3 regions of the Hydrogenophaga bisanensis genome follow, and region 3 is predicted to be linked to each of the others. Evidence: predicted binding sites of a transcription regulator. Region 3 holds the regulator's gene; each other region holds the start of a gene.
What was found. Region 3 encodes sigma-54, which starts transcription at its own class of promoters, with help from an activator protein. Its sites were predicted from a motif close to TGGCANGNAANCTGCTTT; they were not measured.

Region 1 (7,750 bases), on a different contig from region 3:
GTCCGTCGCGGGGTCTGGCGGGCCACGGGACCGGCCTCGCGGTGGATCTGCTCCTGCAGTGGCCGCCCGCCACCCAGCATGAACCAGACTTCCGCGACCACGAACATCGGGCCGACCAGCAGGCCGCGGATGTCGTCGACAAAGGCGGGCTTGCGGCCTTCCCAGAAGTGGCCGACGAACTGGAAGATCCAGCCCACCACGAAACTCCCCGGCCCGGCCAGCAGCCAGGTCGTGAGGGGGGCCTGACCGAACGGGTGGGCCAGGGCGACGAGGATGCCGGTGGCGGCGATGCTGGACAGGGTGACGGTGGACACCCCCTGCCGGAGGTACCACAGGGCCACGAGCGCCCAGACCACCTGATGGACACCCACCGAGATGCCGCCGACGGGCATCTGCAGGCGCGCCAGCAGCACGCCGATGGCGAAGGCGATCAGGGGAATGCCCACGTAGTGCGTGGCGATGTTGCGCGGATCGCGGTGGTAACGTGCGTACTGGACCAGCAGGCTGGTGGACGGTGTCATGGCTGTCTCCGGGTAGTTATGGGCCGCTAGGATGCCGGCAACAGGACGCATCGTCTGTCAGAATCCCGACAAAGTCGAGTCAATCTTCATGGGCCCTTCGGACGCGCAACTTCCTGTGCCGGCAGCGCTGCTGGCAGCCCTGCAGACCGACGACTGGTTTGCCGGCTGTCCCGCTGCCTTCCAGCAGGCCCTGCGGGAGATGGGGCATCTGCGACGCCTGGCCCCCGGAGAACCCTTGTTTGCCCGGGGCGGGCAGGCCGACGGCCTGTGCTGCGTCACCGCCGGGGCCCTGCGGGTCGGCGCCCATGACATCGAGGGCCAGGCGGCCGTGCTGGCCTATCTGGAGCCGTACCAGTGGTTCGGCGAGATTTCCATGATCGATGGTCTGCCCCGCACCCATGACGCGGTGGCCGAGGTGGCCAGCCAGGTGCTGGTGGTGCCGCGCGAAGGCTTGCTGTCGTGGCTGGAGCGGGAGCCCGGGCACTGGCGCGACATTGCCCGGCTGGCCTGCCGCAAGCTGCGGGTGAGTTTCGTGGTGCTCGAGGAACTGGCCCAGCTGCCGCTGGAGGAGCGCGTGTTGCGCCGCCTGCGCCTGCAGGCCATGGGTTATGGGAGTCGCGACACGGCACGGCGTCGGGTGCGGGTGGCGCAGGAGACCCTGGCCCACATGCTGGGCGTCAGCCGCCAGTCGGTCAACCGCGCGCTCAAGCAGCTGGAAGCGCGCGGTGCCCTGCGTCTGCACTATGGCGAGATCGAGTTGCTCGACCCGATCCGGGGGGCTGGTTGATCAGCGTGGGCGCGTGTCCGGCGTGGGCATCAGGGCGTCGATCTCCTCCTGCATCGACTGCACCAGCTGGCTGTAGATGCGCAGCTTGTGGCCGCTGTCGCGCAGGCGTTCGGCCAGCCGCTGGGCCACGGCGGTCATGAGCTTGGCGGCGGTGGCCGGCTCTTCCAGGATCAGCGCTTCCAGCGCGTCGCGCGTGAGGACGGCGCACTTGACGTCGCTGCTGGCCACGCAGGAAGCAGAGCGTGCTCCGCCGTCGACCAGGGACATTTCGCCGATGAGGCTGCCGGGTCCGAGGACGGTCAGCGTGACCGGCTCGGTGCGCCGCGCCGCAATGGTCTCGACCGTGATTTCGCCATCCAGCACCAGGACCATGAAGCCGGTGTCGGTCGTCTCGCCCTGACGGATGATGGTGGTGCCCGCCGGGTAGCGGTGGGGTTGCATGAAGCCCACCACCGTCATGGCCTCGGCCTCGCCCAGCTGCATCAGGGCGGTGGGCGCGCGCAGCAGGTGAGCCGCTGCATGCGCGCTTTCGGAGCGGTCCACGGCCGCATGGCGCTGCGCCGCCGTGCGGTTCTGCGGGGCATGGCGGTTGCCGATGAACTTGTCGAACAGGGACATGGGGGGTGAGAGCGGTATCCCTTGATTGTGCCTTTCGACGGCGGTTTTGGCGCTGAGGATTTGCACGCGTGTGGCACATGGCTTGCTAACACCCGAACATGAGCCTGAATTTGCCGGCCGCGCTGGACCGCGGCGAACCCCTGACCGCGCCCGCCTGGCGCGAGACGCTGGGGCTGCTGCTGGCGTCCACCGGTGAAGGGGTGTACGGGGTGGACCTGGACGGGCGCTGCGTGTTCATCAACCCGGCGGGTGCGCGGCTGATCGGGTATGAGCCGGCGGAACTGATCGGCTGCAACATGCACGATCTGACCCACCATGCGCGCGCTGACGGCAGCCCGTATCCGGAGGCCGAGTGTCCGATCTTCAACGCCTTTCGCCGTGGTGTGCCTTGCCGCATCGACAGCGAGGTGTTCTGGCGGCGGGACGGTACGGCCATGGCGGTCGAGTACTCGAGCCATCCGATCATCGATGGCGGGCAGGTGCGGGGGGCGGTGGTGACCTTTGTCGACATCACCGAGCGCCGCCGGGCTGCCGACGCCCTGCACCGGGCCAAGGACGAACTCGAGCAGCGGGTGAGGGAGCGCACTGCCGAGCTGGAAACCGCGCTGCACCAGCTGCGCGAGCTGGCCGCCCGCGCCGAGATGGTGCGCGAGGAGGAGCGCACCCGCATCGCCCGCGAGGTGCACGACGAACTGGGCAGCCTGCTGGTGGCCATGAAGATGGACGTCAACTGGCTGGACAGGCGCTTGTCCGAGCAGGCCGCCCGCACCCCGCAGGAGGCCGACGACATGCGCAGCCGCATGCGCTGCAAGTGCCAGAACATGAGTCGCCTGATCGAAACGGCGGTGGACAACGTGGGCAGGATCATCACCGACTTGCGTCCCAGCATCCTGGACCACCAGGGCCTGTGGGCTGCCCTGGAGTGGCAGGCCCAGGAGTTCGCCGCGTCTGCCGAGCTGGCACTGGATTGGTGCATGACGGTGGATGAGGGGCTGGCGCTGCCCGAGCCGATGGCCATGGCCGTGTTCCGCATCTTCCAGGAGATGCTCAGCAACGTGGGACGCCATGCCCGTGCTGCGCACTTGCGCATTGACATCGGCCGCCAGGGCGACGAGCTGCAGATGACCGTGGAGGACGACGGTGTGGGCGCGCCGCCGCAGGCCTTCGAGGCGGCCGATGCCTACGGCATCATGGGCATGCGGGAGCGGGCGCGCCACTTCGGCGGCCGCCTGGACATCGTCAGCACACCGGGCGAAGGCACCCGCATGCGGCTGCGCGTGCAGTTGCCGGTGCCATCGCCCGAAGGAAGCGTCGCATGACGGCGATTCGTGTCCTCATCGGGGATGACCACCGCATCGTGCGCGAGGGACTCAAGCAGGTGCTGGCCGATGCGCCCGAGGTGCAGGTGGTGGCCGAGGCGCCGGACGGCGAGCAGGTGCTGGCCCAGGTGGAGGCCCTGGGCGGTCGCCACGGGCTGGAGCTGGTGTTGCTGGACGTGGCCATGCCCGGGCGGGACGGCATCGACGTGCTGCAGCGCCTGCGCAAGGCCCATCCGACCCTGCCGGTGCTCATGCTCAGCACCTATCCCGAGCGCCAGTACGCGGTGCGGTGCATCCGCATGGGGGCGGCGGGCTATCTGCACAAGAGTGCCGATCCGGACGACATGCTCGCCGCGGTGCGCAAGGTCGCGTCCGGGGGGATGTACGTGACACCCGCCACCGCCGAAGCGCTGGCGTCGGCGGTGGGCCGGAGCGACACGCGCGCCGGGCCGGAGGCCTTGTCGCACCGTGAGCATCAGGTCTACCGGCTGCTCACGCAGGGCCTGACCGTGACCGAAATTGGTGCACAGCTAGGACTGGCGCCCAACACCGTGAGCACCTACCGCGCCCGCATCCTGGAGAAAACCGGCACCAAGAACGATGTGGAGCTGGCGATCTACGCTGAGCGGCACGCCAGACCCGCCGCTTTGTAGGGCCAGCCCTACACGGTGTGGTCATTCCGTCGGTGATTTGCCGGTCGATGTCTGAACTGGCCCACAGCTGGCCCATACCTGGCCCGTTGCTTGCAATGAACACCTCGTCATCAACCAACGAGGTGTGCCATGTCCGAGTTCTTCGATCCCTACAACGCCGACCGTCCCCTGATGATGAAGTGCAGTTGCGGTCGCGACCACACCGTGGCCGATCACCATGCCGAGGTGGCGGCCGATGAGGCGGCGCGCGTGCTGCGCCAGCGCAGCGAGAGCGCCGAGTTCGAGGCTTACAGCAACGAGTTCATCGAAGCGACGCTGGTCAAGGCCATCTTCCCGCACGACGAGCAGCGCCGCCGCTTCCTGCGGGCGGTGGGCAAGAACACGGCCATGGCCGCGATCGCCAGCGTACTGCCGGTGGCCAGCCTGCAGGCGATGGCCCAGGAAAAGCGCACGCTGGAGAAGACCGACCTGAAGATCGGCTTCATCCCGATCACCTGTGCCACGCCGCTGATCATGGCCCACCCGCTGGGCTTCTACAAGAAGGAAGGTCTGAATGTCGAGGTGACCAAGACGGCGGGCTGGGCGCTGATCCGCGACAAGGTGATCAACAAGGAATACGACGCTTCGCACTTCCTCTCGCCCATGCCGCTGGCCATGAGCCTGGGGCTGGGATCCACGGCGGTGCCCACCAACGTGGCGACGATCCAGAACATCAACGGTCAGGCGATCACGATGTCGGTGCGCCACAAGGACAACCGCGATCCGAAGAACTGGAAGGGCTTCAAGTTCGGCATCCCGTTCGAATATTCGATGCACAACTTCCTGCTGCGCTACTTCCTGGCCGAGCACGGCCTGAACCCCGACACCGATGTGCAACTGCGGGTCATCGCGCCACCCGAGATGGTGGCCAACCTGCGCGCCGGCAACATCGACGGCTTCCTGGGTCCGGACCCGTTCAACCAGCGCGCGGTCTATGAAGAGGTGGGCTACATCCACACCCTGACCAAGGACCTGTGGAATGGTCACCCCTGCTGCGCCTTTGGCACCACGGCGGAGTTCATCCAGAAGAACCCGAACACCTTCGCGGCGCTGTACCGATCGGTCCTGACCGCTGCGGCCATGGCGCGCCAGCCCAAAAACCGCGAACTGATCGCCAAGGTAATTGCCCCGGCGCAGTACCTCAACCAGCCCGAGGTGGTGCTGCAGCAGGTGCTGACGGGCAAGTTTGCCGATGGCATGGGCAAGATCCAGAACGTGCCTGACCGCGCGGACTTCGACCCCATGCCCTGGCAGAGCATGGCGGTGTGGATGCTGACCCAGATGCAGCGCTGGGGCTACATCAAGGGCGACGTGAACTACCAGCAGATCGCCGAAAAGGTGTTTCTGATCACCGATGCCCGCAAGCACATGAAGGACCTGGGCCAGGAGTTCAAGGCCGGTCCCGCTTATGCCAAACACACCATCATGGGCAAGGAGTTCGATCCGGCCAAGGCCGCGGCCTATGCCAAGAGCTTTGCCATCAGCAAGGCGGGGTGATGCCATGAAGACCATGGGCAATCTGAACCTGCGCGCGGCGATCGTCTCGCTGCTGCTGCTGGTGTGCGTGATCGGTATCTGGCAGGTCGCCACGTCGACCGGCGGCACGGCGGCGGCCACGGCCTCGCTCAGCGCCGAGGAGATCGAGTACCTCAAGATGATGGGCAAGGACCCCGGGGCCACCAAGAGCGGTGGCTTTCCGGGACCGCTGGAGGTGGCCCGCACCAGCTGGGGCCATCTGTCGGACCCGTTCTATGACAAGGGCCCGAACGACAAGGGCATCGGCATCCAGCTGGCGCACTCGCTGGCCCGGGTGGGGCTGGGCTTCTTCCTGGCCATGCTGGTGGCGATCCCGCTGGGCTTCGTGATCGGCATGTCGCCGCTGATGCAGAAGGCCTTCAATCCCTTCGTGCAGCTGCTCAAGCCCATCAGTCCGCTGGCCTGGATGCCGCTGGCGCTTTACACCCTCAAGGACTCGGACGTCAGCGGCATCTTCGTGATCTTCATCTGCTCGATCTGGCCGATGCTGATCAACACCGCCTTCGGCGTGGCCTCGGTCAAGCGTGACTGGCTCAATGTGGCCGCCACGCTGGAAGTCAATCCGCTGCGCAAGGCCTTTCAGGTGATCCTGCCGGCGGCGGCCCCGACCATCCTGACCGGCATGCGCATCAGCATGGGCATCGCCTGGCTGGTGATCGTGGCGGCCGAGATGCTGGTGGGCGGCACCGGCATCGGCTACTTCGTGTGGAACGAGTGGAACAACCTCTCCATCACCAACGTGATCTTTGCCATCGGGATGATCGGCGTGGTGGGCATGCTGCTCGACCTGATGTTTGCCCAGCTGCAGAAGGTGGTGACCTATGTGGAGTGACGAGTCCCTGCGCGAGAGCGCGTCCCGCGTGGCCCCGGCGGCCACGCCTCCCAACCAGAAGGTGTCACCAATGTCCTCCGGATTCCTGAAGGTCGAACGGCTGGCCAAGGCCTACCAGGCGGCGCGGCCGGTGTTTGCCGACGTGTCTTTCGAGATGTCGCGTGGCGAGTTCGTCTGCATCATCGGTCACAGCGGTTGCGGCAAAACCACCATCCTGAACGTATTGGCCGGTCTGGACACGGCCAGCAGCGGCAACGTGTTCATGGACGGCCGCGAAGTGGCCGGCCCCAGCCTGGAGCGCGGCGTGGTGTTCCAGGGGCATGCCCTGATGCCCTGGCTGACGGTGCGCCAGAACATCGCGTTTGCCGTCAAGTCGCGCTGGCCCGACTGGGGCAAGGAAGAGGTCAAGGCCCAGGTCGAAAAGTACGTGGCCATGGTGGGCCTGTCCCATGCGATCGACAAGAAGCCCAGCGAGCTGTCTGGCGGCATGAAGCAGCGCGTGGGCATTGCCCGGGCCTTCTCGATCCAGCCCAAGATGCTGCTGCTCGATGAGCCTTTCGGTGCGCTGGATGCGCTCACGCGCGGCACGATCCAGGACGAGCTGATGGGCATCGTGCGCCAGACCCAGCAGACCGTGTTCATGATCACGCACGACGTGGACGAGGCCATCCTGCTGGCCGATCGCATCCTGCTCATGAGCAATGGCAGCGACACCGACAGCGGCTACCGGCCGGGCGGCCTGGTCGAGATGGTCAGCAACCCGCTGCCGCGGGAGCGCACGCGCGCCCAGCTGCACCACCTGGACGGCTACTACGAGCTGCGCAACCACATCGTGGATTTCCTGGTCTCCCGGGCGAAGGCCCACTGACCCTTCTTCTTCGTTCCGTTTGTTTCATCACCATTCCCAAGAGGCAACACCATGACCCGACTCGCCGTCACCGAGAAGATCATTTCCACCAAAGTCAGCAAGGGCCTGAGCTGGGCCGATGTGGCCAAGAAGGTGGGCCAGTCCAAGGAATGGACGACGGCTCTCTGCCTGGGCCAGATGACAGCCACCCCCGCCCAGGCCAAGGTGCTGGGCAAGATCTTCGGCCTGAGCGCCGAGGAGCAGAAGTGGCTGATGGTCGTCCCCTACAAGGGCTCTCTGCCCACCAGCGTGCCGACCGACCCGCTGATCTACCGTTTCTACGAGCTGGTCAGTGTGTATGGCACCACTTTCAAGGAACTGATCCACGAGGAGTTCGGTGACGGCATCATGAGCGCGATCGACTTCAAGATGGATCTGCAGCGCCAGCCCGACCCGAACGGCGACCGGGTGAACATCGTGATGTCGGGCAAGTTCCTGCCGTATAAACAGTATTGACCCCCCTGCGCCGCTGACGCGGCTTCCCCCCTGCTGCGCGGGGGGACGCCCCCTGTGGCCGCGCGAAGCCCGTTCCACGGGT
Region 2 (7,750 bases), on a different contig from region 3:
GCTCGAACAGCGGCGCCACCAGGCCGTAGGCGATGCCGCGGTGCGCCGCGCATTCGCCCACCGCGTAGATGCGCGCGTCGGTCACAGTCTGCAGGGTGTCGCTCACCACGATGCCGCGGTTGACGTGCAGGCGCATCTTCTCGGCCAGCGCCGTGTTGGGACGGATACCGACCGCCATCACCACCAGATCGGCCGGCACTTCGCTGCCGTCCTTGAACTTGACGGCCTTGACGCGACCGTCCTCACCGCCGATCAGTTCCTGCGTGTTCGCCCCCATCAGGAACCGCATGCCGCGCTCTTCCAGCGACTGCTGCAGCAGCTTGCCGGCCACGTCGTCCAGCTGGCGCTCCATCAGCCAGGGCGCGACATGCACCACGCTCACCCTCATGCCGCGCTTCATCAGGCCGTTGGCCGCTTCCAGGCCGAGCAGGCCGCCGCCGATCACGACCGCGTGCTGGTAGGTCGCGGCGGCGTCGATCATGGCCTGCGTGTCGGCGATGTCGCGGTAGGCCAACACGCCGTTGAGGTCCTTGCCCGGGATGGGCAGGATGAAGGGGTTGGAGCCGGTCGCCATGATCAGGCGGTCGTACTCGGCCGAGACCGCCTCGCCGTTGGGGCCCACCGAGTGCACGATGCGCTTGACGCGGTCCACCTCGGTCACCTTGTGGCCGGCGTGCAGCGTGATGCCGTGGTCGGTGTACCAGGACCAGTCGTTGAGGATGATCTGATCGATGGTCTGCTCACCCGCCAGCACGGGCGAGAGCAGGATGCGGTTGTAGTTGGGGTGTGGCTCGGCACCGAAGACGGTGATGTCGTACAGGTCGGGTGCGATCTTCAGCAGCTCTTCGAGCGTGCGCACACCGGCCATGCCGTTGCCGACCATCACCAGCTTCAGTTTCGCCTTGGGATTGACGCGCATGTCCATGGTGTGCTCCTCAGGCTGCTTTCTCGACGTGCGCCTGGCGCGTGTAGAGAAAATCGATAACCGCCTTGCGGTACTGCTGGTACTGCGGGTCGTCGGCCAGGGCCACCCGGTGGCGCGGGCGAGGCAGTTCGACGCTGAGCACTTCGCCGATGGTGGCGGCCGGCCCGTTGGTCATCATCACGATCTTGTCGGACAGCAGCACCGCCTCGTCCACGTCGTGCGTCACCATGACCACGGTGGCCTGCGTCTGGGCGACGATCTCCAGCAGCTCGTCCTGCAGCTTGGCGCGGGTCAGCGCGTCCAGCGCGCCGAAGGGCTCGTCCATCAGCAGCACCTTGGGCTCCATCGACAGGGCGCGGGCGATGCCCACGCGCTGCTTCATGCCGCCCGAGACTTCGCCGGGGCGCTTCTGCGCGGCGGCCGTCAGGCCGACCAGGGCCAACGCGTCGTTGGTGCGCTGCTTGAGCTGGGCCTTGCTTTCGGTCGCGCCGAACACGCGCTCGACCGCCAGGTAGATGTTCTCGAAGCAGGTCAGCCAGGGCAGCAGCGAGTGGTTCTGGAACACCACCGCGCGCTCGGGACCGGGGCCCGCGATCTCCCGATCGGCACACAGAAGCACACCGCTGGTGGGGGTGGTCAGGCCGGCGATCAGGTTCAGCAGCGTGGACTTGCCGCAGCCCGAGTGGCCGATCAGGGCGACAAACTCGCCTTTGGCCACCGTGAGGTGGATGTCGCGCAGCGCCGGGAAGTTGCCCTTCTTGGTCTTGAAGGTCTGTTCCACGCCCTGGATGTCGATGTACTTCGTGTTCATGCCTTCACCTCTTCAAAGGTAAACAGGGAAGCCAGCTTGATGAGCGCAAACTCCAGCAGCAGGCCGACGATGCCGATCACGAAGATGGCGATGATGATGGAAGAGACGTTGAGGTTGTTCCACTCGTCCCACACCCAGAAGCCGATGCCCACGCCGCCGGTCAGCATCTCGGCCGCCACGATCACCAGCCAGGCGGTGCCGACGGCCAGGCGAACGCCGGTCAGCAGGTAGGGCAGCACGGCGGGGAAGAGGATCCTGGTGAAGATCTTCCATTCACTCAGGTTGAGCACGCGGGCCACGTTCATGTAGTCCTGCGGCACGCGCTGCACGCCCACCGCGGTGTTGATGACCATGGGCCAGATCGAGCAGATGAAGATGGTCCAGATGGCGGCCGGGTTGGCGCCCTTGAACACCAGCAGGCCGATGGGCAGCCAGGCCAGCGGCGAGACCGGGCGCAGCAGGCTGATGAGCGGGTTGAACATGCGGCTGAGGAACACCGAGCGACCGATGGCAAAGCCGGCCGGAATGCCCACCAGCGCGGCCAGACCGAAGCCGATGGCCACGCGCTGCAACGAGGCCAGCACGTTCCAGCCTACGCCCTGGTCGTTGGGGCCGTTGCGGTAGAACGGGTCGGAAAACACCTGCACCGCCTGTGCCCAGGTTTCGGCCGGCTTGGGGATGCCACTGCCTGAGGATGAAGCGATCAGGTGCCAGATGAGGACCAGCAGGGCCAAGCCCAGCACCGGGGGCACCACCGTCAGCCAGAAGCTGCGGAAGTCTCGCGTTGGCTTCTTGGCGGCCGGTGCGGCGGTCGCGGTCGGCGTGGATGCGGTCATGGCTTTGGCGACAGGCGGCAGGTCGGGGCCGGCGGCGGGCGCCTCCAGCGGGGAATGAAAGACAGCGGCAACCATGTTGGTTCTCCTGGTGAAGGCTCAGGCCTTGATGGCGAATGAATCCGCGTACCTGGCGGGGTCCTTGCCGTCCCAGACCACGCCGTCCATCAGCTTGCTGCTGCGCATCGGGTCCTTGGGCACGCTGATGCCCATGGCGCCAGCGACCGACTTGTACAGCTCGATCTGGTTGATCTGCTTGGCGATGCCCAGGTAGTCGGGGTGGCTCTTGATCAGGCCCCAGCGCTTGTGCTGCGTGAGGAACCACATGCCGTCCGAGAGGTAGGGGAAGTTGACCTTGCCGTCGTTGAAGAACTTCATGTGGTTCGGGTCGTCCCAGGTCCTGCCCAGGCCGTTCTGGTAGCGGCCCAGGATGCGCTGGTTGATGGCATCGACACCGGTGTTGATGTAGGCCTTCTGCGCCACCGTCTCGGCCATCTTCAGCTTGTTCTGCAGGCCGGCGTCGATCCAGCGGCTGGCTTCGAGCACGGCCATCATCACGGCGCGCGTGGTGTTGGGGTATTTCTTGACGAAGTCGGCGGTCGTGCCCAGCACCTTCTCCGGGTGGTCTTTCCAGAGGTCCTGGGTGGTGTTGGCCGTCACCCCGATGCCGTCCATGATGGCGCGGTGGTTCCAGGGTTCGCCGACGCAGAAGCCGTCCATGTTGCCCACGCGCATGTTGGCCACCATCTGCGGCGGCGGCACGGTGATCAGCTTGGCGCCCGAGAGCGGGTTGATGCCGGCCGCCGCCAGCCAGTAGTGCATCCACATGGCGTGCGTGCCGGTGGGGAAGGTGCCGGCGAAGCTGTATTCGCGCTTGTTCGCGGCCATGAACCTGGCCAGCGAGGGGCCGTCCACCGCGCCCTTGTCGGCCAGCGCCTTGCTCAGGGTGATGGCCTGGCCGTTGTTGTTCAGGCTCATCAGCACCGCCATGTCTTTCTTCGGGCCGGCGGTCCCCATGTGAACGCCGTAGACCAGACCGTACAGCACATGGGCCAGGTCCAGCTCGCCGTTGACCAGCTTGTCGCGCACGCCGGCCCAGCTCGCCTCCTTGGTCGGCACGATGGTCACGCCGTATTTCTTGTCGAAGCCCAGCACGCTGGCCATCACCACGCTGGCGCAGTCGGTCAGCGGGATGAAACCGATCTTGACCTCGGTCCTCTCCGGCGCGTCAGAGCCGGCGGCCCAGACGCCGCTGTGGCCCAGGGTGGAGAAGTAGGTGGCGGCCATTGCGCCGTGTCGGATGAATGCGCGGCGGCTGGTGCCGCTGGCGGTTTTGTCATGTGCCTCGTTGCGGGTGGAATCGCTTGCGGGGGTGACAGCGGTCATGGCAGGCTCCTGTGGGGCAGAGAAGAAACGGGTCCTGAAAGCGCAACGGCGTCCATTTCCGCGGCTGCGCGTGGCAGCTGGAAATGGACGCCGTTGTCCGTGTCAGGAAAGATGTCGGGGAGATCTGCCGCCGTTGGCAGGTCGCCCTTGCCACATGCTCAGCACTTATCGTGCCAGCCGCGATTCAGGTCACCTGAAGGCCTTGGCGGCCCATCGCGGGGGCACGTTCGCCCCAAGCTGGTGCGAATGGGCCGGGCAGCCGTTCTTGAGTGCTGCTTTTGGTGCGCTGCAGCACGCGCTTTGGACTCCCGCGTTTACCGCGGCGAGGGGAGCACGTCGGCCATGGCCAGCACCGCCTCGGCCACCTCCACCAGGCGACGGTTCTGGCTCATGGCCATCTGGCGCATCGTCTTGTGGGCCGCCTCCTCGCTGAGCTGGCGGTGTGCCATCAGCAGCCCCTTGGCCCGCTCGATCAGCTTGCGCTCATGAAGACTGGAGCGCACGGTTTCTAGTTCGTCCTCCATCGCCTGAAGCCGTCGGGCCTGATCCTGCACCAGGTCCAGCATCGATCGGCCCAGCTGGTGACCATAGGCGTGTTCACTGTCCGCCTTGTCCGATGCGGCCAGGTCGGTCGGTGTCGGCCGGGAGAAGAAGTCGGCATCGGGTCCTGCGCTGGGGGTGGCAGCCTGCAGCTGCTCCAGTTCGAGCCTGGCACAGGCGGTCCGCTCCCGGCAAAGTCCCAGCAGCTCGGCCACCAGCGCCTCTTCAATGCGCCTCATCGTGTCGATGCGAGACGTGCAGGCATCAAACCAGTCCTGGCTGTTGGCGCCGCACAAGGGTTGCCCGGGCGGCGTGGTGCTGACGATCCGCCGCATGCGCTCCAGGCGGACCAAGTCCTCGGCTTGCGGTGCCGACAGCCAGCGCGCCCACATCGCCGGGCTGGCAAACTCGCCGAAGGTCTGCAGACAGCGCTCTTGCGAGTCGATCAGGTGCAGCAGTCGTTGCTGCCCCTGAATGTCGGGCTCGCCTGCGGCGTACATGGCCGATCCGGTGGCCCGTTCCTGGCCGGCGAACTCCTTGCCCTGCATGAAGTTGAACAGGGCCACCAGGCGTCGGGAAATGAGTGGCTCGGTGGCACTGTCGGCGGCTTCGAAGACGACCGCGAGCAGGGCGCTGATCAGCCGCGCGAGATCGGCCGATGCCTGCGCCGGGCTGGTGGCCTGGGCGTCGATCCGTTGGCGCAAGGTGACCAGGGCGTCCAGTCCCTGCAGGGCGTAAGCGATGCGGGCGTGCAGCCGCGCGCCCAGCCGCAGGGCGCCGTCCTCGGTGTCCAGATCGTCGAAACAGGCCAATACCCCGGCTTGCGCCGCGTCGCTTCTGCCGATCTGGCTGCTGCGCTCGTCGGCCCAGCGCCGCCCGCATGAGGCCAGGTAAAGGTTGGAAAGACCTCGCTCGCGCTGCAGTTCGTGGATGAGCCTGGCCACCGACTCGACCAGGGCGCTGGTGCGCGCCAGCTGGTCAAGTTCGGTGATCTCGCAACGTTTGGCGGCAATGAGAAAGCGCAGACCGGGCTTCATGGGGCATGGATGTTTCCCCCGTGCAGCAACATTCGTGCCGCCTGAGACCTGCTCAGGCAGGGTCCATGCCGTGTTGGCGCTTGATCGCCATGGTGGCGGGGGATGACAGAAAAGCCAGCAGCGCGTCCGCAACCGCTGGTGACGCACTGTGCGCACCGCGCGCCGCCGAGAAGGTGGTGACGATCTGGATGGCTTCGGGCAAGCCACCCAGCACATCGATGCCCGGCAGGTTCATGAGTTCGCTCAGCTGCTGGAAGCCCAGTGCGACTTCGCCCTTGGCCACCAGCGACCCCACGGGCACCCCGGGCGGGGCGGTCACGATGCGGTCACGGATCTGGTCGGCAATGCCCCAGCGCTCGAACAGACGGGCCAGCTGCACGCCACTGGGGCCGGTGGAGTAGCCGAGGGTGGGTGCCGCCAGCACGGCCTGCTTCAGGGTTTCTTCGCTGCCGACATCCGGGTGCGGGACACCGGCCTTGACGGCCATGGCCACGCCCGAGCGGACCATGTCGACCCGGCTGCCCGGCACCAAGTGGCCTTCGCCCAGCAACTGTTCGATCGCGTTGGAGGCCAGGGCCACGACGTCAAAACGTTCGCCGGACTGCACGCGTCTGGCGGCGTCGACACCGCCCACCGACTCGACCTGGACGGTGATGTCCGGGTGCTGCCGGCTGAACTGGGCCGTCAGGTCGGCCAGCAGGGCCTTGGTGGCCATGGAGGAAATGAGGGTCAGTGTGGTCGCCATGCGTCAAAGCGTACCAAACCCCGTGTGATCCGGCCTGCCGGATCCCGTTCTTTCAGATATCAGGCGACGGCATGGATGGCCTGTGCCGGCGCTGGTTCGGTGATGCTGGCCGGGTGAAGCTGGCTGCGCAAGGTCACGACGCCACCGATCATGATGAGGGCTGGTGGCCTCACCTGGTGGCGCAGTGCGAGTGCGGGCAGCTCCGCCAGCGTGCCGGTGATGCAGCGCTCCTGGGGCAGCGTGGCCTTCTCGACCAGCGCGGCGGGCGTCTGCCCCGCCAGGCCATGCGCCATCAGCTGGCGGCAGATTTCAGGCAGGTTGTTGACGCCCATGTACAGGACGATGGTCTGCCGGGGCCGGGCCAGCATCGCCCAGTCCATGTCCAGACCCTGGCCGTCGCGCAGGTGGCCCGTGGCCAGCACGAGGGCGCAGGCATGGTCGCGGTGGGTCAGCGGGATGCCGGTCGAGGCGGATGCCCCCTGGGCGGCGGTCAGTCCGGGAATCACCTGAAACGGAATGCCGGCCTCGGCCAGCGCCTGCGCTTCTTCGCCGCCACGCCCGAAGATGTAGCCATCGCCTCCCTTGAGTCGCACCAGAGCCCGGCCGCTGCGGGCCAGCCGCACCATCAGTTCAATGATGGAAGCCTGCGGCAGCGTATGGCGGGAGGACTCCTTGCCCACATAGATGCGTTCGGCGTCCGGGGGCAGCAGGTCAAGGACGGCGGGGCTGACCAGGTGGTCGTACAGCACCAGGCGTGCAGCGCCCAGGGCGCGGGCAGCCTTGACGGTGAGCAGTTCCGGATCACCCGGGCCGGCGCCCACCAGGGTGACGCAGCCCGACCGCATGCCAGGGGATTCATCCATCCCGCCGGCAGGGGCCAGCAGGTCACGGCATTCGATCAGGCTCATGGTCTTCTCCGGTTCCTCGTGGTGGGGACCATTGTTCTTTTGCAACGCACCATCGTCCTTGAACTGGTTCAAGGACAGGGTCATGGGCGAGGAAGACGATGTGCCCGTTCGCCAAGCGTCCTGGACAGCGGCCGGGCGAACGGGGCCACGGACCAATCAGGGACGGCCACCTCCAAAGCTGATCCACGACGGAGAGAGAACCCATGAAATCCCGAACGATCATCCGCCTGACCACGCTGGCCATGGCTGCCCTGGTGGGCACCGGTGCCTTTGCACAGACGGCAGACAAGAAGATCAGTGCCCCTGAGGCGAACTATCAGGCGGGCGGATCGCCGTTGGCCAACGAGCCGATGTATCAGGCGACCAATCCCAAGGCACCGCCGATGACGCAGGCCGAGTTCGACGTGGCCCGCAAGATCTACTTCGAGCGCTGCGCCGGCTGCCACGGCGTGCTGCGCAAGGGCGCCACCGGCAAGCCGCTGACGCCGGACATCACGGTGGGCAAGGGCACCGACTACCTCAAGGTCTTCATCGCCTACGGATCTCCGGCCGGCATGCCCAACTG
Region 3 (7,750 bases):
CCCGTCAACTGGATGCGCTGGCCGCGGTGGTCGAGCACGGCGGATTCGGCCCCGCCGCGCAGGCGCTGTCCCTTTCCCTGGCGGCGGTGTCGCTGCGCATCAAGTCGCTGGAAGAGCACCTGGGCCAGCGTCTGCTGGTGCGGGGCAAGACTGTGCGGGCGACCGCCGCGGGGCAGGCGCTGCTGGCCCATGTCAAGCAGGTCCGGCTGATGGAGTCCGACCTGCTGGCCGGACTGCAGGGTGGCACCGAATCCCGTGCCGGGGCGGCGTGGCAGAGCCTGAGCGTGGCCATCAACGCCGATTCCGTGGCCAGCTGGTTTCTGCCGGGTGTGGCGGCCCTGTTGCAGCGCCACCGCCTGTTGCTGGAAATCATGATTGACGACCAGGACCACACCCACGACGCGCTCAAGAGCGGGGACGTGATTGGCTGCGTGACCACGCTGGCGCAGCCCATGCGCGGCTGTGTGGCCGAGCCGCTGGGCATCATGCGCTACCGCTGTGTGGCCGCCCCGGCGGTGGTGCAGCGCTGCCGAACGTCACGCGGCGCGGTTTCGCCACACAAGCTGCTGGCCCATCCCGCCATCATCTTCAATCGCAAGGATGCGCTGCAGGACGCGTTCCTGCTGCAGCACTTCGGCCTGCGACAGCCGAACTACCCCCGCCATTTCGCACCGGCCGTGGATGCCTTCGAGCGTGCCATCGAACTGGGTCTGGGCTGGGGCATGGTGCCCGAGCAAAGCCTGTCGGGCAGGCCAGGCCTGGTCGAGGTGCTGCCCGATGCCACGGTGGATGTGGCGCTGTACTGGCAGCACTGGGCACGTGAGCCGGTGTCGGCCCAGCGACTGACGGCCGCTGTCAAGGCGGCCGCTCGGGAACACTTGCGGACGGCCTGAGGCGCCGAGAACCTAAAATCCTGCCCCATGCTCAAGATCAAACAGGAATTGCTGGCGGGCCTGGCCGCCTCGCTCGAACAACTGGCCCCCGGCGCCGGTGACAAGGCCGCCTTCGAATCGCCCAAGGTGGCCGCGCACGGTGACTTCGCCGTCACCGCCGCCATGCAGCTGGCCAAGCCGCTCAAGGCCAATCCCCGCCAGGTGGCCGATCAGCTCAAGGCGGCGCTGCTGGCGCTGCCGGTCTACCAGCAATGGGTGGCCGATATCGAGATCGCCGGCCCCGGCTTCATCAACATCCGCCTCAAGCCCGAGGCCAAGCAGCAGATCGTGCGCGAGGTCCTGGCCGAGGGCGCCCGATTCGGCTGCCAGCCGTCCAACGGCCGCCGCCTGATGGTCGAATTCGTGTCCGCCAACCCCACGGGTCCGCTGCACGTGGGGCACGGCCGTCAGGCCGCCCTGGGCGATGCCATCTGCAACCTGTACGAGACCCAGGGATGGGAGGTCTACCGCGAGTTCTATTACAACGACGCGGGCGTGCAGATCGGCACGCTGGCCACCAGCACGCAGCTGCGCATCCAGGGCTTCAAGCCCGGCGACGAGCAGTGGCCGGAGGCCGCCTACAACGGCGACTACATCCAGGACATCGCCAACGACTACCTGGCGAAGAAGACGGTGCATTCCGACGACCGCGAATTCAGCGCCAGCGGTGATCCGGATGCGCTGGACGACATCCGCCTCTTTGCCGTGGCCTACCTGCGTCACGAGCAGGACCTGGACCTCAAGGCCTTTTCCGTCAAGTTCGACAACTACTACCTGGAGTCAAGCCTCTACACCAGCGGCAAGGTCGACGCCACGGTGCAGAAGCTGCGCGAGGCCGGCAAGACCTACGAGCAGGACGGCGCCCTGTGGCTCAAGACCACCGACTACGGCGACGACAAGGACCGCGTCATGCGCAAGGGCGACGGGTCCTACACCTATTTCGTGCCGGACGTGGCTTACCACATCACCAAGTGGGAGCGCGGCTTCGACAAGGTGATCAACATTCAGGGCACCGACCACCACGGCACCATCGCGCGGGTGCGTGCCGGCCTGCAGGCGGCCGGTGTGGGCATTCCGCAGGGCTACCCCGACTACGTGCTGCACACCATGGTGCGCGTGGTCCGCAACGGCGAAGAGGTCAAGATCAGCAAGCGCGCCGGCAGCTACGTCACGCTGCGCGACCTGATCGAATGGACCAGCAAGGATGCGGTGCGTTTCTTCCTGCTCTCGCGCAAGCCCGACACCGAGTACACCTTCGACGTCGATCTGGCGGTCCAGAAGAACAACGACAACCCGGTGTACTACGTGCAGTACGCCCATGCGCGCATCTGCTCGGTGCTGGCCAGCTGGGGGGGCGACGTCAACACCCTGGGGCAGGTGGACCTGTCGGCCCTGGATACACCGGCGGCCCAGGCGCTGATGCTGCAGCTGGCCAAGTTCCCGGGCATGCTCAGCGCGGCCGCCACCGATTTCGCCCCGCACGACGTGACCTTCTACCTGCGCGAGCTGGCGGCGGCGTACCACAGCTACTACGACGCCGAGCGCATCCTCGTCGACGACGAGGCCGTCAAGCAGGCGCGTCTGGCGCTGGTCGCCGCCACGGCCCAGGTGCTGCACAATGGTCTGGCCGTGCTGGGTGTCAGCGCGCCGCAGAAGATGTAACCGGATCAGACATGAACATTCGCATTGCCCGGTCACGCCGGGTTCAGGGGGGGACCCTGATCGGCTTCGTCCTTGGCTTGCTGGCCGGCCTGGGCATCGCGCTGGCCGTGGCGGTCTATGTGACCAAGGTGCCGGTGCCTTTTGTGGATCGGGGCTTGTCGCGCAAGCCCGAGCAGGATGCGGCCGAGGCCGAGAAGAACAAGGGCTGGAATCCGAATGCCCAGCTCGGCGTCAAGCCGGCGGCGCCTCCGCCGGTGCCCGCGGCCCCCAAGACCGACGAGGACAGCAAACCCGCCGCCAAGGAGGCCGACACGGCCCCGGCAGCGCCGAAGGCCGAGTCGCGTGACCCGATCGCCGAGTTGCTGCAGTCCCGGGAGGGTCAGCGCAAGGAGGACGCGCCGTCTGCCGCCGTGCCCGCGGAGCCCTTCATCTATTTTGTGCAGGTCGGGGCCTTCCGCAACCAGCAGGAAGCCGAGAGCCAGCGCGCACGGGTGGCGATGCTGGGCATCGCGGCCGATGTCACCGAACGCGAGCAGAATGGCCGTCCGGTGTTCCGGGTCCGTGTTGGCCCGTTCAACCAGCGCAGCGCCGCCGACGCGACCCGTGAGCAGCTGGAGGTCAACGGGGTCGAGGCCGCACTGGTCAGGGTGCAGCGCTGAGCGCTGCCTGCGGAACTTTTTGCGCGCCACGTCGCCCCAACCAGCCAACATCTGGTCATCAAGGAGTCCCTGAAAATGCAACGTCGAGAGTTTCACCGTCATGTCCTGTCCACCGGCGCGCTGGCGCTCGGTGCTTCCGCAGCCCTGGTGCCGGGCTGGGCGCAGGCCAGCATCGGCGGCTTCAAGGAGGGCTCCGACTACATCAAGCTCGGTCGCCCCGTGCCCGCCGATGCGCCGGCCGGTCAGGTGGAGGTGCTCGAGTTCTTTGCCTACAGCTGCATCCACTGCTTCAACTTCGAACCGGTGTTCGAGGACTGGAAGAAAAAGGCACCCGCCGGTGTGGTGGCGCGGCGCGTGCCGGTGGCCTTCAGCGAAGCGTTTGTGCCCATGCAGCGCCTCTACTACACGCTGGAGGCCATGGACCAGCTCGATGGCCTGCACCAAAAGGTGTTTCGCGCCATTCATGTCGACAAACAGCGCCTGATGACCGAGTCGGCCATCACCGACTGGATCGTCAAACAGGGCGTGGACAAGAAGAAGTTCAGTGACCTGTTCAACTCCTTCTCGGTCACCGGCAAGGCTCGCCGTGCCGTGCAGCTGCAGGATGCCTACCAGATTGAAGGGACACCCGCCCTGGGTGTGGGCGGGCGCTTCACCGTGGCCGGACAGGGTCCCCGTACGGTTCAGGTGGCCAACGCCCTGATCGCCGAGATCCGCAAGGGCTGAGCTTGCCGATCTGTACCGGGGGTGCCACATCCCCCCGGCTTGGGGGTGTGCCCGTGCGCTCCGGCGGTGCAGGCGGCATGGGCACCGCTACAATGAAACGAATCGCAAGAATCGTGCCCCCTCAAGTCATGACCCACTTCATTCCTTCTCTCAAGGCGACGCGTCAGGCCCTGCTGGTCATGGCTGCGGCATTGCTGGTCCCCTCGGTGTCGCTGGCCGAGCTGGCCGACCGCGACAAGCCGATGAACATCGAGGCCGATGCCTTGCGTTACGACGACGTCAAGCAGACCAGCGTCTTCACCGGCAATGTGGTCATCACCAAGGGCACCATCATCATGAGGGGTGCCCGTGCCGATGTCCGTCAGGATCCGGCCGGCAACCAGTTCGGGGTGCTCACCGGTTCGCCTGGCAAACTGGCCTTCTTCCGTCAGAAGCGCGAAGGTCTGGATGAGTGGATCGAGGGCGAGGGCGAGAAGATCGAGTACGAGAGCCAGACCGAAACCGTGGTGTTCACCGGCCAGGCGGTCATGCGCCGCTACCGCGGGACGTTCCTCAACGACGAGAGTGTCGGCAGCCAGATCACCTACAACAGCCAGACCGAGATCTACACGGTCAAGGGTGGTCCGGGCAGCAAGACGGCCGCCAATCCCTCGGGCCGTGTGCGCGCCATGCTGACCCCGATCCAGAAGGACGCACAGGGTAACCCCTTGCCTCCCCAGGCGCCGGCGGCGGCCGATCCGGCCAACTTGCGTCCGAGCACGTCCCTGCAAGAGAAAAGCAAGTGACGGGGGGCATGTCGACACCGCCGTCCCCGATGGCCTACCAGAGTCGTCTGGAGGTCCGGAACCTGCGCAAGTCCTACGGCAGCCGCGTGGTGGTCAAGGATGTCTCGTTGACCGTGGACAAGGGGGAAGTCGTCGGACTGCTCGGGCCCAATGGCGCTGGCAAAACCACCTCGTTCTACATGATCGTCGGACTGCTGCGCGCCGACGGTGGCGAGATCCTTCTGGATGACCGCCGTATCGAGCAGTTGCCCATCCACCGGCGCGCGCGCCTGGGGTTGGGTTACCTCCCCCAGGAGGCGTCCATCTTCCGCAAGCTCACCGTCCAGGAGAACGTCCGGGCGGTGCTCGAATTGCAGAAGGACGCCGAAGGCCGGGCGTTGACCGTACCCGAGATCGAACGCAGGCTGGACCAGCTGCTCAAGGATTTGCGCGTTGACCATTTGCGCGATTCCCCTGCACCGTCCCTGTCGGGAGGGGAGCGCCGTCGGGTCGAGATTGCCCGCGCCCTGGCCACCAGTCCCCGTTTCATCCTGCTGGATGAGCCGTTTGCCGGCATCGATCCGATCGCCGTGATCGAGATCCAGCAGATCATCAGTTTTCTGAAGGGGCGTGGCATCGGTGTGCTCATCACCGACCACAACGTGCGTGAGACCCTGGGCATCTGCGATCACGCCTACATCATCAGCGACGGCCAGGTCCTGGCCAGCGGCACGACGGCCGAGATCATCGACAACGCGGATGTGCGTCGGGTGTATCTCGGCGAGCACTTCCGGATGTGATGAGACCCGGACTGTCGCTGCGGGTCTCGCAGCATCTGGCGCTCACGCCCCAGCTCCAGCAATCGATCCGCCTGCTGCAGTTGTCCACCCTGGAGATGGCCCAGGAAGTCGAGCAGATGCTCGACGAGAACCCGTTCCTGGAGCGCGGGGACGAGCAGGCAGACCGTGAGGCCTTCGGACTGGAGCAGCAGGATGCCCCGGTGCCCGCCGGTGACCGGATCGCGGAGCAGGCGGTGCAGACCGACGCCGCGACCGAAGGTCCTGCTTCAGACGATGGTTCGGACATCGAGGCGCAGGCGGACGGCAGCAGTCCGCTGGAAGAAAGCTGGGACGGCGACGGGTCCGTCGAGATGGCACCCGATGATGCCGAGTGGGGCGGCGACGCTCCCGCCCGCGGGACGGGTGACGATGATGACTCCCGCAGTGCCGCGGATCTGGCCCGCACACCCGTGACGCTGCAGGCGCACCTGCATGACCAAGCGCGGTGTCTGCGTCTGAACCCGCACGAGCAGGCCGCGCTGTACTTCCTGATCGAATCCCTCAACGAGGACGGGTACCTGACCGAATCGCTCGAGGAACTGGCTGCGGATTTCTGGCGCCAGCTGTACCCGGACGCCGGCACCGACCCGGCCCCCGAGGAGCGGGACGAGGCCGGTGAGTACCTGCGGATGGCGCTGGGCTGGCTGCACAGCATGGACCCTTCCGGTGTCGGTGCGCGCGATCTGCGCGAATGTCTGCGTCTGCAGATCCTGGAACTGCGCAACAGTCCCCAGGCGCAGGCGGCACTGGCCATCTGCCAGCAGCCGACCGAACTCATCGCTCGCCGCGATGTGCGCCGGCTGGCCGCCCTGTGCGGTCTTGAAGAGGACCTCGTGCGGTCGGGGCTGGCGCTGATTGCATCCCTGGAGCCCAAACCGGGGCGGCGCTTTGCCGATGCCGAGCGCAATGTCATCGTGCCGGACGTGATCGTCAGCCGCGCGGGACGGGGCTTCAAGGTGCAGCTCAACCCGGATGTGATGCCACGCCTGCGCCTGCAGGACGCCTACGCCGGCGCCCTGAAACAGGGGCGCGGCGCGAAGGACGCCGAGGGCGGTCACGCAGCGATGCAGCAACGCCTTCAGGAGGCCCGCTGGTTCATCAAGAACATCCAGCAGCGGTTCGACACCATCCTGCGCGTCAGCAGTGCGATCGTCGAGCGGCAGCGCAACTTCTTCATGCACGGTGAGCTGGCGATGAGGCCGCTGGTTCTGCGCGAGATCGCCGACGAACTCGGCCTGCACGAGTCCACGATCAGCCGGGTGACCACCGCCAAGTACATGGCCACGCCATTCGGCACCTACGAACTCAAGTACTTCTTCGGATCTTCGCTGGGTACCGAGACCGGTGGCAATGCCTCCAGCACGGCGGTTCGCGCCCTGCTCAAGCAGTTCATCACGGCCGAAGACCCCGCCAAGCCCCTGTCGGACAATCAGCTTTCCGATCTGCTCAAGGAGCAGGGCATCGAGTGCGCCCGGCGCACTGTGGCCAAATACCGCGAGGCCCTGCGCATCGCACCCGCCAACCTTCGGAAACAGCTGTGAACTCCCTGCAATTGTTCTTGCCCTGCGCCGCCGGCGTGGAGGATTACCTGGCCACCGAAGTCCGGCGGATCACGGGGGAAGATGCCGTGGCCAGGCCCCGCGCCGGCGTGGCGCTGACCGGGTCCTGGCGCGACGCCCTCAAATTGAACCTGCACAGCCGGCTGGCCCAGCGCGTGCTGGTGCAGCTCTCGCACGGCCCCTGCCACAGCGAACAGGCCTTGTATGACGCGGCGGGTGACGTTGCCTGGGAGATCTGGTTTTCGCCAGAACAGACCTTCAAGGTCGAGGTGACTGCCCAGCACAGCCCGTTCAAGAGCCTGAACTTTGCAGGTCTTCGGGTCAAGGACGCCATCTGTGACCGTTTTCGGGCCAAGCGGGGCCAGCGCCCGAGCGTCGACACGGCGCGGCCCGATGTGCGCATCTACGTCCACCTGACACGCGACAGCGCGACCCTCTATATCGACACCTCCGGAGAGCCGCTGTTCAAGCGCGGCTGGCGCGTGGACAAGGGCGATGCGCCCCTGAAGGAAACCCTGGCGGCCGCCATGATCGCAGCCACTGGCTGGGACGCGGCCGCCGATCAGCCGCTGGACGACATTCCGCCTCTTTACGATCCGTGCTGCGGCA

Region 1: the regulator sigma-54 is predicted to act here: its motif matches at 3,978-3,995, upstream of ACFQNJ_RS13645 (CmpA/NrtA family ABC transporter substrate-binding protein).
Region 2: the regulator sigma-54 is predicted to act here: its motif matches at 4,114-4,131, upstream of ACFQNJ_RS06560 (CmpA/NrtA family ABC transporter substrate-binding protein).

The regions. Positions count from the first base shown of each region.
Region 1 covers NZ_JBHTBX010000009.1:11,978-19,727, reverse strand. The annotation lists gene ACFQNJ_RS13670 (Mpo1 family 2-hydroxy fatty acid dioxygenase) at 1-521, opposite strand, end outside; gene ACFQNJ_RS13665 (Crp/Fnr family transcriptional regulator) at 610-1,308, shown strand; gene ACFQNJ_RS13660 (cyclic nucleotide-binding domain-containing protein) at 1,309-1,926, opposite strand; gene ACFQNJ_RS13655 (sensor histidine kinase) at 2,025-3,245, shown strand; gene ACFQNJ_RS13650 (response regulator) at 3,242-3,898, shown strand; gene ACFQNJ_RS13645 (CmpA/NrtA family ABC transporter substrate-binding protein) at 4,028-5,434, shown strand; gene ntrB (nitrate ABC transporter permease) at 5,439-6,305, shown strand; gene ACFQNJ_RS13635 (ABC transporter ATP-binding protein) at 6,295-7,173, shown strand; gene cynS (cyanase) at 7,225-7,668, shown strand.
Region 2 covers NZ_JBHTBX010000003.1:254,727-262,476, reverse strand. The annotation lists gene nirB (nitrite reductase large subunit NirB) at 1-925, opposite strand, end outside; gene ACFQNJ_RS06570 (ABC transporter ATP-binding protein) at 936-1,736, opposite strand; gene ntrB (nitrate ABC transporter permease) at 1,733-2,647, opposite strand; gene ACFQNJ_RS06560 (CmpA/NrtA family ABC transporter substrate-binding protein) at 2,669-3,856, opposite strand; gene ACFQNJ_RS06555 (nitrate- and nitrite sensing domain-containing protein) at 4,270-5,532, opposite strand; gene ACFQNJ_RS06550 (substrate-binding domain-containing protein) at 5,585-6,277, opposite strand; gene cobA (uroporphyrinogen-III C-methyltransferase) at 6,337-7,140, opposite strand; gene ACFQNJ_RS06540 (cytochrome D1 domain-containing protein) at 7,389-7,750, shown strand, end outside.
Region 3 covers NZ_JBHTBX010000008.1:18,127-25,876, reverse strand. The annotation lists gene ACFQNJ_RS12725 (HTH-type transcriptional regulator ArgP) at 1-893, shown strand, start outside; gene argS (arginine--tRNA ligase) at 921-2,594, shown strand; gene ACFQNJ_RS12715 (SPOR domain-containing protein) at 2,606-3,253, shown strand; gene ACFQNJ_RS12710 (thiol:disulfide interchange protein DsbA/DsbL) at 3,329-3,979, shown strand; gene lptA (lipopolysaccharide transport periplasmic protein LptA) at 4,108-4,764, shown strand; gene lptB (LPS export ABC transporter ATP-binding protein) at 4,773-5,543, shown strand; gene rpoN (RNA polymerase factor sigma-54) at 5,543-7,123, shown strand; gene ACFQNJ_RS12690 (THUMP domain-containing class I SAM-dependent RNA methyltransferase) at 7,120-7,750, shown strand, end outside.